Regions from separate parts of the Mesobacillus stamsii genome, predicted to be linked through region 2. Evidence: a T-box and tRNA genes for the amino acid it is inferred to sense, from the RefSeq annotation. Region 2 holds a T-box; the other holds one or more tRNA genes.
The links. A T-box is a leader RNA that pairs with one kind of tRNA and senses whether it is charged. The one in region 2 lies ahead of leuS (leucine--tRNA ligase), so its partner is inferred to be a tRNA-Leu.

Region 1 (7,475 bases), on a different contig from region 2:
GCGCTTTTGCGATGGGATGGTAGGATGGATCTTCTGGATTGAAGGCATTATAGCCGAACATGAAGGAGATCGCGATCAGGATACCACCTCCGACAACAAAAGGAAGCATATTTGAAACACCATTCATCAAATGCTTATAGATTCCTCCACGGCTTGCTTTCTTTTCTGTCGGGACATTGCCTGTCGACTTATAAAGCGGCGCATCCTTCTTAACCGCTTTTTCAATCAGATCTTTTGGCCTGCGGATTCCGTCGGCAACTGGTACATCGATCAATGGCTTACCTGCAAATCTTTCCATATTAACTTTTGTATCGGCAGCGATAATGACAGCCTCAGCTTTTTCAATTTCTTCTGGCGTCAGGACATTTTTTGCGCCCCCTGACCCATTCGTTTCTACCTTGATATCTACGCCCATTTCAGCCGCTTTCGCTTTTAACGAATCAGCTGCCATGTACGTGTGGGCAATCCCTGTTGGGCAAGCAGTGACAGCAACGATGAATTTTCTATTTTCGCCAACAGATGGCTCTTCTTTTTCTTCCTGGTCATAAATGTCTATAATATCCATGACTTCATCTGCAGATTGAGCAACCAACAGCTTCTCCCGTGCATCAGCCTTCATTAAGATGGTTGATAATCGTGCTAGTGCCTCCAGATGCGTGTTATTTGCACCTTCAGGGGCTGCAATCATGAAAAATAAATGCGCCGGCAGACCATCTAGAGATTCATAGTCGATCCCTAACTCTGAGCGGCCAAATACGATGGCAGCTTCTTTTACAACGCCAGTTTTTGCGTGTGGGATAGCGATCCCATCCCCAACACCTGTCGTGCTTTGTTTTTCGCGATTCAAAATCTCCTTCTTGAATATTTTTTGATTGGTTAATTTACCGGTTGAATCAAGTACATCGACAAGCTCATTGACAGCATCGAGCTTCGTTCTGGCAGTCATAGATAAATGAATGGTTTCTTTTGTCAGCAATTCTATGATTTTCATGGTTCTCCCCCTCACTGAAATTTGTGAATTTTCACTTCCGGAAGAAGTGATTCTATTTTTTCTGGTGTACAAAGCCCGATGGAAAAAGCTGTTGCGCTTCCCGATGCAACACTGTATCGAAATGCGTTTGCACGGTCATTCGTTTTTAAGTACTGTGCCAGGAAGCCTGCTACCATTGAATCGCCGGCTCCCACAGAGCTTTTCACTTCCCCTTGTGGAACGCTCGCATGAATGGCACCGGATTCATTTATATAGACAGCACCCATTTCAGCAAGGGAAACGATGACATTTTTTGCTCCTGCCTCAACTAGCTTTTGTCCATAAAAAATGGCGTCCTCCACTTCTGAAATTTCTCTACCGAAAAACTGTCCTAATTCGTGATTGTTTGGTTTTATCAAAAAAGGTTTATACTCAAGCACGGTTTTCAGCAACTCACCTTCTGCATCTATCATCACTTCTGCCCCTGTTTCTTTGCAGATTTGAACGATATCCTGATAAATCGTTTGTGGCATGCTAGATGGAATGCTCCCGGCAAGGATCAGGTAATCTCCTTTTCCAAGCTGTTTTATCTGATCTTTTAATAATCCAATTTCAAGGGTGGAAATTTCAGGTCCTCGTGCATTAATTTCCGTTTCTTTTTCTGCCTTCAGTTTAATATTGATTCTTGTATCTCCCCCAACTTTGACAAAGTTGGTATATATGCCTTCCTTATGGAGGAACTCTTCCACATATTTGCCTGTAAAACCGCCCAAAAAGCCCGTCGCCTTGCTCTCCACTCCAAGAGAGCGGAGAACTCTTGAAACATTGATTCCTTTCCCGCCTGGTAGTTTGGTTTCATAGGAAGTTCTATTCAAAGCTCCAAGTACAATCTCACCTGCTTCAATGATATAATCGACAGATGGATTTAGTGTTAATGTATAGATCATGGTGTCACGACCTTTATAGTAGTTTTGCTGGTATATTGCCCTTTCGTATCTTCATCTAGACTATTTGTAATAATTGCCGCTTCCTGCAAATCCGCTATTTTAGCAAATGTGATTTCCGAGAATTTACTTTCGTCTGCCAGGACATACGTTTCTCGTGACAAGAAAATTGCTTTGGATTTAATCATTGCTTCCTCCTGGTCTGGCGTTGTAAATCCAGAATGAGGATGAATGCCATTGACGCCTAGAAAACATTTATCAAACCGATATTGTTCGAGACTAGCCACCGCTCCTCTGCCAATTACTGCATTTGTCTTCGGCTTCGCATAACCGCCGATCACGTAGGTTTCAATATTCCTATCCATCAGTTCCGGCAAATGCATCAATCCGTTGGTAACCACTACAATATCCTTGGCAGGCAGGAAAGGAATCATTTCCTTAATTGTCGACCCTGCATCAAGATAAACGCTGTCACCTTCTTCAATCAGACTTGCCGCTAATTTGGCGATTTGCCTTTTTTCATGAAGGTTTTTGGAAGATTTCTCGTTCATGCTCGGTTCCTGAAGTTTTCCTTTAAGCCTTGCTGCACCTCCATGTATCCTCTTCAAGAATTTTTCCTCTTCAAGTACTGTCAGGTCACGCCGTATAGTGGACTCCGAAGCTCCTGTGATATCAAGGAGTTCTTGAATTTTCACGATTGATTTTTCCTTGATTAATTGTAAAATGAGCTGGTGGCGCTCAGGTGTTAACATGAGCCATTCCTCCTATTTTGCTTCGTAAATCCATCATAATGTAATCGATTTCAAAAATCAATCATTTTCTTTCAAAATAAAGCAATATACTTCATTATTTTTAAATATGGTGATTGGTTTTGAACGTTTTTTTTTAAATTAGAGCTTTAATGCCTTGATATCCGAAATACAAACCAAAGCCTATTAACGACATCCCTGAAAATACAGAAATCGTTTTTAAACTGTTATAGGTTAAGAAACGCCTAAAACCAGTCGTGATTGCTGCGATAATTACATCCCAAACTGCTAGTCCCAGGAAAATCATGCTACTGTAGATCAATAAGTCCGCATAGCCATAATTGCTTGCCGTCTTCGCCAGGACTGATCCATAAATCCCTATCCAGAAAAGGATTGATAAAGGACTACTGATGGACAGGATAAATCCTGTTAGGAAGCATTTAAACAGTGATTCTCTTCCCCTACTTGAAGCAAGTTGAATGCTATTGGCCTTTATGATTCCTTCCATCCCAGAGTAAATGAGTACGAAACCGCCAAATAGCCATAAAAAAATTTGAATGATTGGCATGTCCAAAAAATTTACAAGTCCAAGATAGATAAGAAACATGAAAATGGCATCTGCGATCATTGAGCCTGTACCAACAATCCAGGCATGCCAGAATCCATTTTTAATTCCCTTATCCAGCCTTGCTGAATTGACCGGTCCAATTGGGGCAGCAAGAGTTAATCCTAAAAAAATATAACTTGCTAGCAAACTGATACTCAAGTTGTCGTCCTCCAAACACACAGCAAATTTGTAAATTTTATGTCCTGGAAAGGAAGAATAATACTACTTGTACTAGGTTCATAAAAATTTTAATTGAATTCAAATATTTTTATGATATAATTCTTTTATAACTTATTCGCGGGTGTGGCGGAATCGGCAGACGCGCTAGATTCAGGTTCTAGTGGTGGCAACACCGTGGAGGTTCAAGTCCTCTCATCCGCATACAGAAAAGGTGCCTTTTAACATAAGGCACTTTTTTTGTGTTTTTCAGTTAAATATTGCGTTTGATGGTCGCACTTAGAAACCTAGACAAACAGGTTCTTGACAACTTCGCCTCTTTTCCCTTCAAACCTGTCAAACTCGGTATCTAAACACGATCCGATTCGGATAAGCCTAAAAAATTCATATAATTAAAAAAACAGCCCGGATTTTCATCCGGGCTTCTTGTATCAGTTGCTAACCAATTAAATTTTGACTGTGGTTGTTGACCACTTCAATTATCTTGGTCGTTTCCTTCATATCACTTTTGCAAATCGGGCAAGCGGGGATATTGCTGCTTTTAAAGTTATCTCGAACCCAGCAATTGCAATCATCAGCAGTACATTCCCATATTTTCGTTTCTGCAGTGACGATTTCTTCAGGCGGTTTTCTTCCAAATGCCATTTTCCTCACGCTCCTATCATTTTAATCGCGGGCTCTCTCTTTAAGTTAATCCAAAATAAATTCTTGAGAAAACCTTATCATCGTTCGTTTGATAAAAAAATTCATTTATTATAAAAAGCCGGCAATGATACTTTTTATAATAAATGAATGATCCGAAAGTTGATTTCTATTCTATTTTATCATACTTTCTTATTTTTTCCAAAACTGACCTGCGTTTTGATGCTAAACACCACAATAACTAGTATATTCACTTCCTAATTTTTTATTTAAACAAAATTTTATTGGTTTTTTTTATAAAAAAGGTTGTACATCAAGAATCACCTGAATAAAAATAGTACAAGCAAATTACGCTTTCAGGTTTGGAGGTTTGATATATTGGCTGTTTTCCTTGGTTACGTATTCCTTGGCCTGTCACTTGCCGCGCCCATTGGCCCTGTGAATGCTGCACAAATGGACAAAGGGATCAAGTACGGCTTTCTACAGGCATGGCTTTTTGGTCTTGGTGCCTTGACAGCTGATATGTTCTATATGTTTACTGTCTATCTTGGGATTTTTAAGTATCTTGATACGCCATTCATGCAGTCATTCCTCTGGCTTTTCGGATTCTTCGTCTTGCTATATACAGGCATTGAAACAATCACCAATTCAGGAAAAATCATGATGGAGCATCGACAAGGAAACTCAAGTATCAAGTCTTTTTTTTCCGGTTTCTTTATGTCTATTTCTAACCCGCTGACCATATTATTCTGGTTAGGGATTTACGGCTCTGTTCTCGCAAAAACCGCTTCTAGCTATGGAGACGGACAACTTGTTTTTTATAGCTTCGGTATCATCCTCGGTCTCGTTTTATGGGATATTGTAATGGCAGCTATTTCGAGTAGCTTTCGAAAGCTGCTCAAAACAAGGTTATTAACTTTCATTTCCCTTATTTCCGGTGTGTCTCTGATCGGATTTGCCTTCTATTTCGGATATCAGGCGCTTAAATTGTTTCTCTAATTTTTTGAAGACGATACTTGATTGTTTAAGAGCATTTCGATATATAATAGTAAGGACAAAATCAAAAGGATGAGAAAGATATGAAGATTACCGGACATACGGTCGAACTCCTCGAAGATCCATTTGGGCTTCTGACAGGGGACAGATATGAGTATTTCTTAAGTATTGAAGTTGATGAAGACGATGAGCTTTACACGGATAATGGGCTGTTTTTAAAGGTGCTGTTCCTCGTGGACGAGAGCAACAGTCGAATTCTCCAAAGCTACTTTATTGAAAAAGAAACAGAAAAAGTTCTCGATTTTGAGCTCGAGGAAGATGAAGCAGAATTGGTGAGAGCTTATTGCGAACAACATTTGCAGGCACTTCAAGAAACCGAACAGGAATAAACGAACGAAGAGCAGGAAAAAATCCTGCTCTTCTTTTTACACTTCTACTGAGCTTCCTTCCTCGACTATATGATAAATCAGATGGGCGAGGTGTTGAACAGGGCCAAGCTCTCCCTCTTCTTCGTTCAGCTCTTCCGTGAATTCAAGGTCATTCAGATACAGTGCTGAAAATTCATAGAAATCCTTTAGCGTGAACCCGTAGCAATTAGTTGGCATTTCATTGTCGTCTTCGTATTGGAGCATTAAATAGGATACCTTTCCCTCCTTGTCTTCTGCATCAAAGAAAACAAAAAAGCCGATATTTGTGTCCAAGTCAAAAAGATGACGCGTGCCCCCTTCAGTCGCTTGATCGTAATCCTCACTGCCTAATTTTTCGACCTTCATTGTTTCTACCTGATCTTCTGCGTGAAATTTTACATCAAATAGTGTCAAAAAGAATTACACTCCATTCTGCACAGTGGTTTTAATTGCTATCTTCAAAAAAAATATGCTTAGCTATAATTTTTTCCCCGATTGTCAGGATACCATAGGAAAATTCTTTTTGTCTTCTTTTATCTATCGGAGATCCGGGATTAAAGAGGATCACTCCGTTATTTTCCTTTAGAATGGGTATATGTGAATGACCATAAATAATGCAATCAACAGCATCGTCCGCAAAAGCCTCTATTGCCCTTTTTTCAGTCGTCTTCCCTGTGCCATGTCCATGGACAATCCCTATACGGAATTCCCCTATAATGAATAGTTCTTTTGTTTTAAGAAGGCTTTTAAGTTCCCGACCATCCACATTTCCGGTTACCCCGATGGTTGGTGCAAATTGTTGCAGTTGATAATAAAGGTCAACCGTCTGCCAGTCCCCGGCATGGATGATGAAATCACATTCTTCCAAGTCGCGCTTCAGGATCCTCGGTAGCTGAATCGCCTTCCTCGGCATATGAGTATCGGAAATGACAACAACTTTCATGACCGAACGTCCACCTCCTGACGGTTTTCCCTGTTATACTACCCTGGAAAAATCCAGTTTAACCTTATCAATCACTGCCACTTTTAGGATTCAAACTTTATAGCAAAACCAAGACCCCATTTACTTTTCACTTCCCTGCTTCCTCCCAGTTGCGATAAAGTCCTATAACCCTGCATTTGACTTTACCAGAGGGGATGGAAAGAAGCGGTTCCTCTCCCACTTTTAAACCGATAAGTTTTTGGGCAACCGGGGTATCATAATAAATTTTATTTTCATCAATATTTGATTCCCCATATCCGACGATTTCGTATGTTTCTTCCTCTGGATCATCCGGATACTCAAACAAACACTTAACAATGGAACCAATCGAAACTTCCTCTGTATTTCTCTCGTTTACCTCAATTAATTCAGCAGTCTTGTACGTTTGTTGAATGTCGTTAAGTCGGTCCATTACTATCCGCTCATCTTGCTCTAATTTATGAAAATTAGGATTCGCCAATTTATCATCTCCGCAAGCATTGAAAGCACTGTTTTTATCGATGCGTACTTGCTTTAGTTCTTGTTCCAGCCTGGCTATTTGCTGCAGAATCAATTGCTCTCCCGTTTGGGTGATTTTAACTGCCATGTTACACTCCTTCACCTGATAAATTTTATTTGCTAATCTTACCATATGCCAGGATATTTTGCTTAATTAACGTATCCAGAAGATAGATTGGTACATCTGTAACCTATCCAAAGGAATCATTGAGGAAGAAGAACAATTGGCAGTCGATACTACACATGTCGAAGAGAGTCACCTACATTGCTCATAAAGGTTAGATTGTGGCTCGTATTGTTAAAGTGATCAAACCACTCCAACCGTCGATAAAAATGCGACAACCGTTGATATTTTCTCTCTAACCGTCGATAAAACCGCCATAACCGTTGATATTTTCTCTCTAACCGTCGATAACGCCTATAGTCGCTCTTACATCTCTCTTTTCAGTCCATTCACACCCCTCAAAACCAATAGAATCATTAAAACCCCGGTTTATAAATTC
Region 2 (7,475 bases):
AGTCCCTATAACGTCTTCTGAACCTTTTATAAAGGAGAAAGTTTTGCAAGGACTTTCGCTAAGGGGAATCGCACTTAGCGTCCTTAATCCAAAAGGGAAACCACTGATTACTCACAAAATGGATATGATTTTCACCCACTTCGGCGTCAGCGGTCCAGCGGTCCTCCGCTGCAGCCAGTTTGTCGTCAAAGCGATGCAAAAATGGAATCTAAAAGAGGTTGTCCTGTCTCTGGATGCCCTGCCCGAGATGAAAGAAGAAGAAGTTTTCCAAGAAATTACTAAATTGATACAAGCCGAGCCAAAAAAAGCGATGAAAAATTTACTTAAAGGACTATTGCCTGAACGTTATCTATTGTTCCTGCTGGAGCGCAATGTAATCGATCCTGCAGTCCAGGGCGGTCAACTTGGCCATGAAAAAATCAGGAGTTTTGCGAAAACAATCAAGCAATTCGAATTCAAAGTCAACGGTACCTTGCCGCTTGATAAAGCCTTCGTCACCGGAGGCGGCGTCTCCATCAAAGAAATCGAACCGCAAACCATGGCATCTAAGAAAGCAGCTGGTCTGTACTTCTGCGGTGAAATCCTCGATATCCACGGATATACGGGCGGTTACAATATTACCTCAGCACTGGTCACCGGAAGACTTGCCGGGACAAATGCAGTCCAGTTCGCACTGCAAAAATAGAGTTGGAAAACTTAGTGTCCGTCATGGCCTTACTTTTTCACATAAAAAACAGAGCCTGAGTAATTTTCAGGCTCTGTACACAACCATGGCGGAAAAGCAGTAGATCTGCTCTTCTTCCTCTTCTTCCGGGATGACGGCGACATTGTATTTAATGTCCACTAGTTTTTTTTCATCTAGCTTTTCAAGAAATACGTTCATGTCCTGTTCTAAATCTTTTTCATGCTCATGATCAAACACTCTGACCTGGATCAAGGGAATCTTCCTTCCTTTTTACCATCATCTTTGCCAGAATGTCAGAATTTTATAATTAAGGACGTTTTGTTTCTCCGCTCCAGCTCATCATGCCGCCAATCATATTGCGGACTTTGAAACCTTGCTGGTTCATGAAGTGGCAGACATTGCCGCTGCGTGCGCTTGATCGGCAAATGAAAATGTATTCTTTGTCCTTATCGAATTCGTTCAATCTTTCTGGTATTTCGCCCATCGGGATATGCTTTGCTCCCGGTATCATACCGAATGCTACCTCGTCATGTTCCCGTACGTCTACCATTTCAAGCTTTTCGCCTGTTTCCAATTTCTTTTGAAGTTCTTGAGGTGAAATTGTTTCGATTTTATTCATAAATTCTTTCCTCCATTTTTTAAAAAATTGATGTTAAAGTATTTTCCCCTATTTATTATATAAAAACTCTTTTTATATTACAAAGGAAAAAACCTCATGGGGTATTTATTTTTCTGTAACAAAGGATCGCGCAATGCGATCCTTTGTAAACGAATTAGTTAGCAACAATGTTGACAAGCTTCCCTGGGACTGCAATTACCTTGCGGACTGTCTTGCCATCGATTTGTTCTTTAACGGTATTATCGCCCATCGCGATTTGCTCAAGCGTTTCTCTGTTGGCATCGGCGGGTACCATCATTTTTGCTTTGATCTTGCCGTTCACCTGGACTACGATTTCGACTTCGTCTTCGACTAGCTTGGCTTCATCATATGCAGGCCATGCTGCATAAGTGATTGACTCGCTATGTCCTAGCTTTTCCCAAAGTTCTTCCGTGATATGCGGTGCGATTGGCGCAAGCATTTTCACGAATCCTTCGACATAATGCTTAGGAAGCTCCTCAGCCTTATACGCTTCGTTTATAAAAATCATCATTTGGGAGATTGCAGTATTGAACCGAAGTCCTTCATAAGCTTCCGTTACCTTTTTAACCGTCTGGTGGTAGACTCTTTCAAGATTCGGGTTTTCCGCGTCCTTGATTTTCAAGCTCAGGTTGCCATTGTCTTCAACGAATAGGCGCCAGATGCGGTCAAGGAACCGACGCGAACCGTCAAGCCCATTGGCTGACCATGCAATTGAAGCATCAAGCGGTCCCATGAACATTTCATAAAGGCGTAGTGTATCGGCACCATGGCTTCCGACGATTTCATCCGGGTTGACTACATTGCCTTTTGATTTGCTCATTTTTTCATTGTTTTCGCCAAGGATCATCCCTTGGTTGAAAAGCTTCTGAAATGGCTCTTTTGTATGAACAACGCCTAAATCGTACAGGACCTTGTGCCAGAAACGAGCGTAAAGCAAGTGCAGAACTGCATGTTCTGCTCCTCCAATATAAATATCAACAGGCAGCCATTGCTTTAATTTTTCTTCATCTGCAAGTGCCTGATCATTTTTCGGATCAATGTAGCGCAGGTAGTACCAACAGCTGCCAGCCCATTGCGGCATCGTATTCGTTTCCCTGCGGCCTTTTTTGCCCGTTTTAGAATCGATGACATTCACCCAGCCATCAATATTGGCAAGCGGGGACTCACCTGTACCGGATGGCTTTATTTCCGTTGTTTTTGGAAGGACAAGCGGCAGCTGATCTTCTGGAACAGCTGTCATGGTGCCATCTTCCCAGTGGATGATTGGAATCGGCTCGCCCCAATAACGCTGGCGGCTGAACAACCAGTCGCGAAGGCGGTAAGTAACCTTCTTGTTGCCAATGCCTTTTTCTTCAAGCCAGGCAATCATCTTGCTGATGGTATCTTCCTTGTTCATGCCGTTAAGGAATTCAGAGTTTACGTGATCACCGTCGCCAGTATACGCTTCTTCCTGGACGTTTCCGCCGGCCACGACTTCCTTGATTTCTAAATTGAATTTTTTAGCAAACTCGTAGTCACGCTCATCATGCGCAGGAACTGCCATGATCGCGCCTGTTCCGTATGATACAAGAACATAGTCTGCGATCCAGACTGGCATTTTTTCGCCATTGGCTGGATTGATCGCGAACGCACCGGTGAACACACCAGTTTTGTCTTTGGCTAGATCGGTGCGCTCTAAGTCACTCTTGCTCTTGATTTCATCGATATATTTTTCGACAGCAGCCTTTTGCTCAGCTGTTGTAATTTTATCCACCAGCTGGTGTTCGGGTGCAAGCACTGCATAAGTTGCACCGAATAGTGTATCCGGACGAGTTGTGAACACCGTAAATGTATCCTGATTGCCTTCGATATGGAAGGTGATTTCTGCCCCTTCTGAACGGCCAATCCAGTTGCGTTGCATATCCTTTAGGCTTTCCGGCCAATCAAGTAAATCTAGATCCTCCAGCAGCCGATCTGCGTAGGCAGTGATTTTAAGCATCCACTGTCTCATCGGACGGCGCTCGACCGGATGTCCGCCGCGCTCACTTTTTCCGTCGATTACTTCTTCGTTCGCTAAAACGGTTCCAAGTGCTGGACACCAGTTAACAGCGACTTCGTCAATATAAGCAAGCCCCTTTTCATAAAGCTTCAGGAAAATCCACTGAGTCCACTTATAGTATTCAGGGTCCGTTGTGTTGACTTCGCGGTCCCAGTCGTATGAAAAACCTAATGCCTTGATTTGGCGGCGAAAAGTGTTGATGTTTTTCTCTGTGAACTCGGCCGGGTCATTCCCAGTGTCCAGTGCATATTGCTCTGCCGGCAGTCCAAACGCATCCCAGCCCATTGGATGGAGAACGTTGAATCCTTGCATCCTTTTCATCCGGGAAAGGATATCCGTCGCTGTGTACCCTTCCGGATGGCCTACGTGCAGGCCGGCTCCAGATGGATACGGGAACATATCCAGCGCATAGAACTTCTCTTTGCCTTTATCTTCCGTTGTTTTAAACGTTTTGTTCTGTTCCCAATGCGATTGCCATTTTTTTTCGATTTCCTGGTGGTTAAAACTCATCGTAACTGTCCTCCTGTTTGGTTTCGATTTATTTTAGCGAATGAATTTTCTTCAAAAAAAATAAAAAACTCCCGCCCCTGTAAAGGGACGAGAGATAATGTATGATCTCCCGCGGTACCACCCAAATTAGTGTGCAACACTCGCTTCATTCACCCTTAACGCGGAAAAACGGCAAACGCTACTTGTTGGTTCACGTCTGCAACTCAAAGGCGAGTTCATGATGGATCCTGTCTGGCTTGCACCGACCGCCAGCTCTCTACATCAGGCTTTGCACCATTACTACTCCTTGTCGAAGTCTTTCATTATGAATATAGAGTTATTGTAATAAAATTTCCCTGCGGATGCAAGCAGGGGTGGAAATAAATGATTACGAAAGATAGTTTATGAATGGTGGATAGGATTTGTGTAGGAATGGTATCTTGTTTTGGAAAAAATCGCACGGAATTTCCAGTTCGCGGAATCATGGGGGATTTTCGCGGAATCCACTGACACTTTCGCGGAATTATGAGTAGTTTTCGCGGAAGAAAAACTAACTAAGAAGTATGTAAAAAAAGTCACCAGGTTGCTGTTAAAACATCATGAACCATTCATCCCAGACCCCCCATCATTCCATATCCCCCTGGATCTTATCACTGGTGTCCAGTGCCCTCATTGCCAAACTTTCAGAATGGAGCGCATCCACGGGACCTGGTTATGCCAAAAATGTGGGAAGACAGCACGGGAAGCACATAAGACTGCTGTGAAAGATTATTTTCTTTTATATAGTCCTATTTTATCCAATATCCACTTGAGGAAATTCCTCCATATTAATTCAGAGGATACTGCCACACGAATCCTCCATTCAATGAATCTTCTTATAAATGGCAACACCAAAAACAGAACCTATTCTCCTCCAAAAGATTTTTTTAGCTGATCATCGCCCATCTGCTCGGAGATTTGCGCCATTTTTACCGAATTAATAGAATCATATAACAAGCAGCCGCTTAATGGGCTGCTCGTTATAAAGGCGATATGGAAATTCCATTTCGGTTACTGATGGATTTTTCTATGACGCGCTCTTCCTACTGGATTTTTTCATTGAATCGTATATCCGCCATCAATGACCGCAGCCTGGCCGGTGATTCCTTTCGCAGAATCACTAGCAAGGAACAGCACATAATTGGCGATTTCTTCTACAGCCAGCAGGCGTTTCTGCGGAACTAGCGGGAAAATTACTTCTTCAAGAACTTTTTCCAGTGGGACGTTCCTTGTTTCCGCAAGACTGGATAGCTGATTGCGGACTAACGGAGTATCGACATACCCCGGGCAGACTGCGTTTACTGTTATCCCGTGCTGTGCTGTTTCAAGTGCGGCCACCTTTGTCAGCCCGATTACCCCATGCTTTGCACTGTTGTAAGCTGCTTTACCTGCAAAACCGACAAGCCCATTAATGGATGCGATGTTGATCACCCGGCCAAAACCTTGCTTTTTCATGACTGGCAGGACATGCTTTAATGTCACAAAAGGTGCGGTCAGCATGACCTTGATCAACAGCTCGAATTTTTCGGTCGGAAAGTCTTCAATCATCGATACATATTGCAGGCCTGCGTTATTAATGAGAACATCGACACTTCCAAAGTGCTCAACACATTTCACCACTGCGATTTCGATGTCTTTTTCATTGGTAACATCACATTTTAGACCATAAGCTTCGTACCCTGATTCCCGCAGGCTCTTTGCTGCTTTTTTTACAGCGTCTGCTTGTAAATCTGTCAAAAAAACTTTCCCGCCATGTTCAGCAAAACTCTTTCCAATCTCAAACCCAATCCCCTGGGCGGCCCCGGTGATCAGAACTACTTTGTTTTTTACCATTGAGGAACCCCTTTCTTATATGCCTAACCCAAGTGAGAAAAGAACGATCGCAATTGCCACACCAATTACCGGCACAATGACGGTTACTGCAGCCACCGGATTATACGCGTCCTGATGGGACTCGCCACAGATGGCCCGGACAGTTGTAACAACATAGCCATTATGCGGGAGTGAATCGAGTGCCCCGGAGGATATTGCAGCTACCCGATGCAACGCTTCCGGGTTGACTCCCATATCCAAATAATGCGGAGCAAGCAGAGGCAGGGCAATTGCCTGGCCGCCTGACGCAGATCCTGTCATCCCGGCAATGGCGCTGACTGCAATCGCCGCACCAATCAGCGGGCTTCCAGGAATATTGGTCATCGTATCAACAGCTACCTGGAAGGCAGGAACGGCTTTCGCGACACCGCCGAACCCTACAACAGCAGCCGTGTTGCCAATTGCGATCAAAGCACCCATTGTTCCTTCCGATAGGGCCTCCCAAAAGTTCTTGAAATACTTGCGGTTTAGCAAATAGGCTGATACCACTCCTCCAAGCAGAGCAATAATAAGCGCAGATTGCTTCAATGAATCATGGAACACGAATGAGATGACTAATACCACAACTAAAGGAATAAGCCCCATAAGAGGATGTGGCAGCTCCCGTTTTTCCATTGTGGGATCTGTCTTCCTTGCTTCAAACTTTTCTCCTCTTGCGATAGCTTTTGTGATCATTCGTTTTAGCCACCAGTAACCAAAAATCATCATAAAGACGGCAACAATCGCACTGACCTCCCAGCCTGCAAACGGAGAAGTATGGAGGAACTCAATTGGAATCCAGTTTTGAATTTCCGGAGAACCAGCGGAAGTCATCGTAAAGGTCACCGAACCGAAGGCAAGTGCTGCCGGAATGAATCGTCTTGGCAAATTCGCCTGTCTGAACAAGCTCAAGGCCATAGGATAAACAGAAAATGCTACAACGAACAAGCTGACACCGCCATAAGTCAACACTGCACAGGCAATGACGATCGCAAGCACTGCATACTTCATCCCCAGCTTTTCGACGATGTATTCAGAGACGCTGTCAGCGGCACCGCTATCCTCCATCACCTTGCCAAAAATTGCTCCAAGCAAAAACATCATGTACCAGGCAGTAACAAATCCCGAAAACCCAGCCATATAATTGCCGACAAAGTTGGCCGCCCCCTCCTCGACCAGCTGCGGAAACAATGGCATTCCGCTAAACACAGCTACAAATAACGCAGAAATTGGTCCGACAATTAGCAGATTCATTCCCCTCATCGTCAAATAAATCAATAAAGCCAGACCGCCAATTAATCCAATCATGCTCAGCATACTTTTTCCCCCTTGTTTTTTAAAATGAAAATCACCTGCACTGCACTGCCCTCCTTTTTGATAACGCTTACATATATGGTGAATAAAATTGCTGTCTATCTATAATGCAACTTTTGCGCCAATTTTTTACGGCATATTTATTCTGAATTTTCAGTCGTTATAGTCCGGATTTCTGGACTCCCGTTTATTTTTGCATTTTATATTAATAGATTCGAAATGTCCTTCCCTATCCATAACTTGTTTGTTTTTTACCTTTTACACAGTAAATAACTTCTCTTTATATACTAGAAAAAAAGAAAGTCCGGAAATTCGGACGGAATTCCGAATTTCCGGACTACAGGAGTCCATATTTATGAAGCTTTTCATAGAGTGTTGATCTGCTGATCCCCAGTTCCCTGCAAACTTGGACTTTATCG

Region 1: it encodes a tRNA-Leu, which carries the amino acid that the T-box ahead of leuS (leucine--tRNA ligase) is inferred to sense. The anticodon was not compared.

What each region holds. Positions count from the first base shown of each region.
Region 1 is NZ_JAUSUN010000001.1:113,634-121,108, forward strand. Features, by position in the region: gene J2S25_RS00580 (PTS fructose transporter subunit IIABC) at 1-991, opposite strand, end outside; gene pfkB (1-phosphofructokinase) at 1,003-1,917, opposite strand; gene J2S25_RS00590 (DeoR/GlpR family DNA-binding transcription regulator) at 1,914-2,666, opposite strand; gene J2S25_RS00595 (LysE family transporter) at 2,800-3,429, opposite strand; tRNA gene J2S25_RS00600 (tRNA-Leu) at 3,568-3,651, shown strand; gene J2S25_RS00605 (cold-shock protein) at 3,886-4,092, opposite strand; gene J2S25_RS00610 (LysE family transporter) at 4,468-5,088, shown strand; gene J2S25_RS00615 (DUF6509 family protein) at 5,169-5,474, shown strand; gene J2S25_RS00620 (cytosolic protein) at 5,511-5,858, opposite strand; gene J2S25_RS00625 (metallophosphoesterase family protein) at 5,938-6,435, opposite strand; gene J2S25_RS00630 (GreA/GreB family elongation factor) at 6,563-7,060, opposite strand.
Region 2 is NZ_JAUSUN010000005.1:173,249-180,723, forward strand. Features, by position in the region: gene J2S25_RS06110 (BaiN/RdsA family NAD(P)/FAD-dependent oxidoreductase) at 1-685, shown strand, start outside; gene J2S25_RS06115 (sporulation protein Cse60) at 752-937, opposite strand; gene J2S25_RS06120 (rhodanese-like domain-containing protein) at 993-1,304, opposite strand; gene leuS (leucine--tRNA ligase) at 1,459-3,873, opposite strand; T-box leader at 3,954-4,175, opposite strand; gene J2S25_RS06130 (3-hydroxybutyrate dehydrogenase) at 4,948-5,724, opposite strand; gene J2S25_RS06135 (GntP family permease) at 5,740-7,059, opposite strand; gene J2S25_RS06140 (sigma-54 interaction domain-containing protein) at 7,394-7,475, opposite strand, start outside.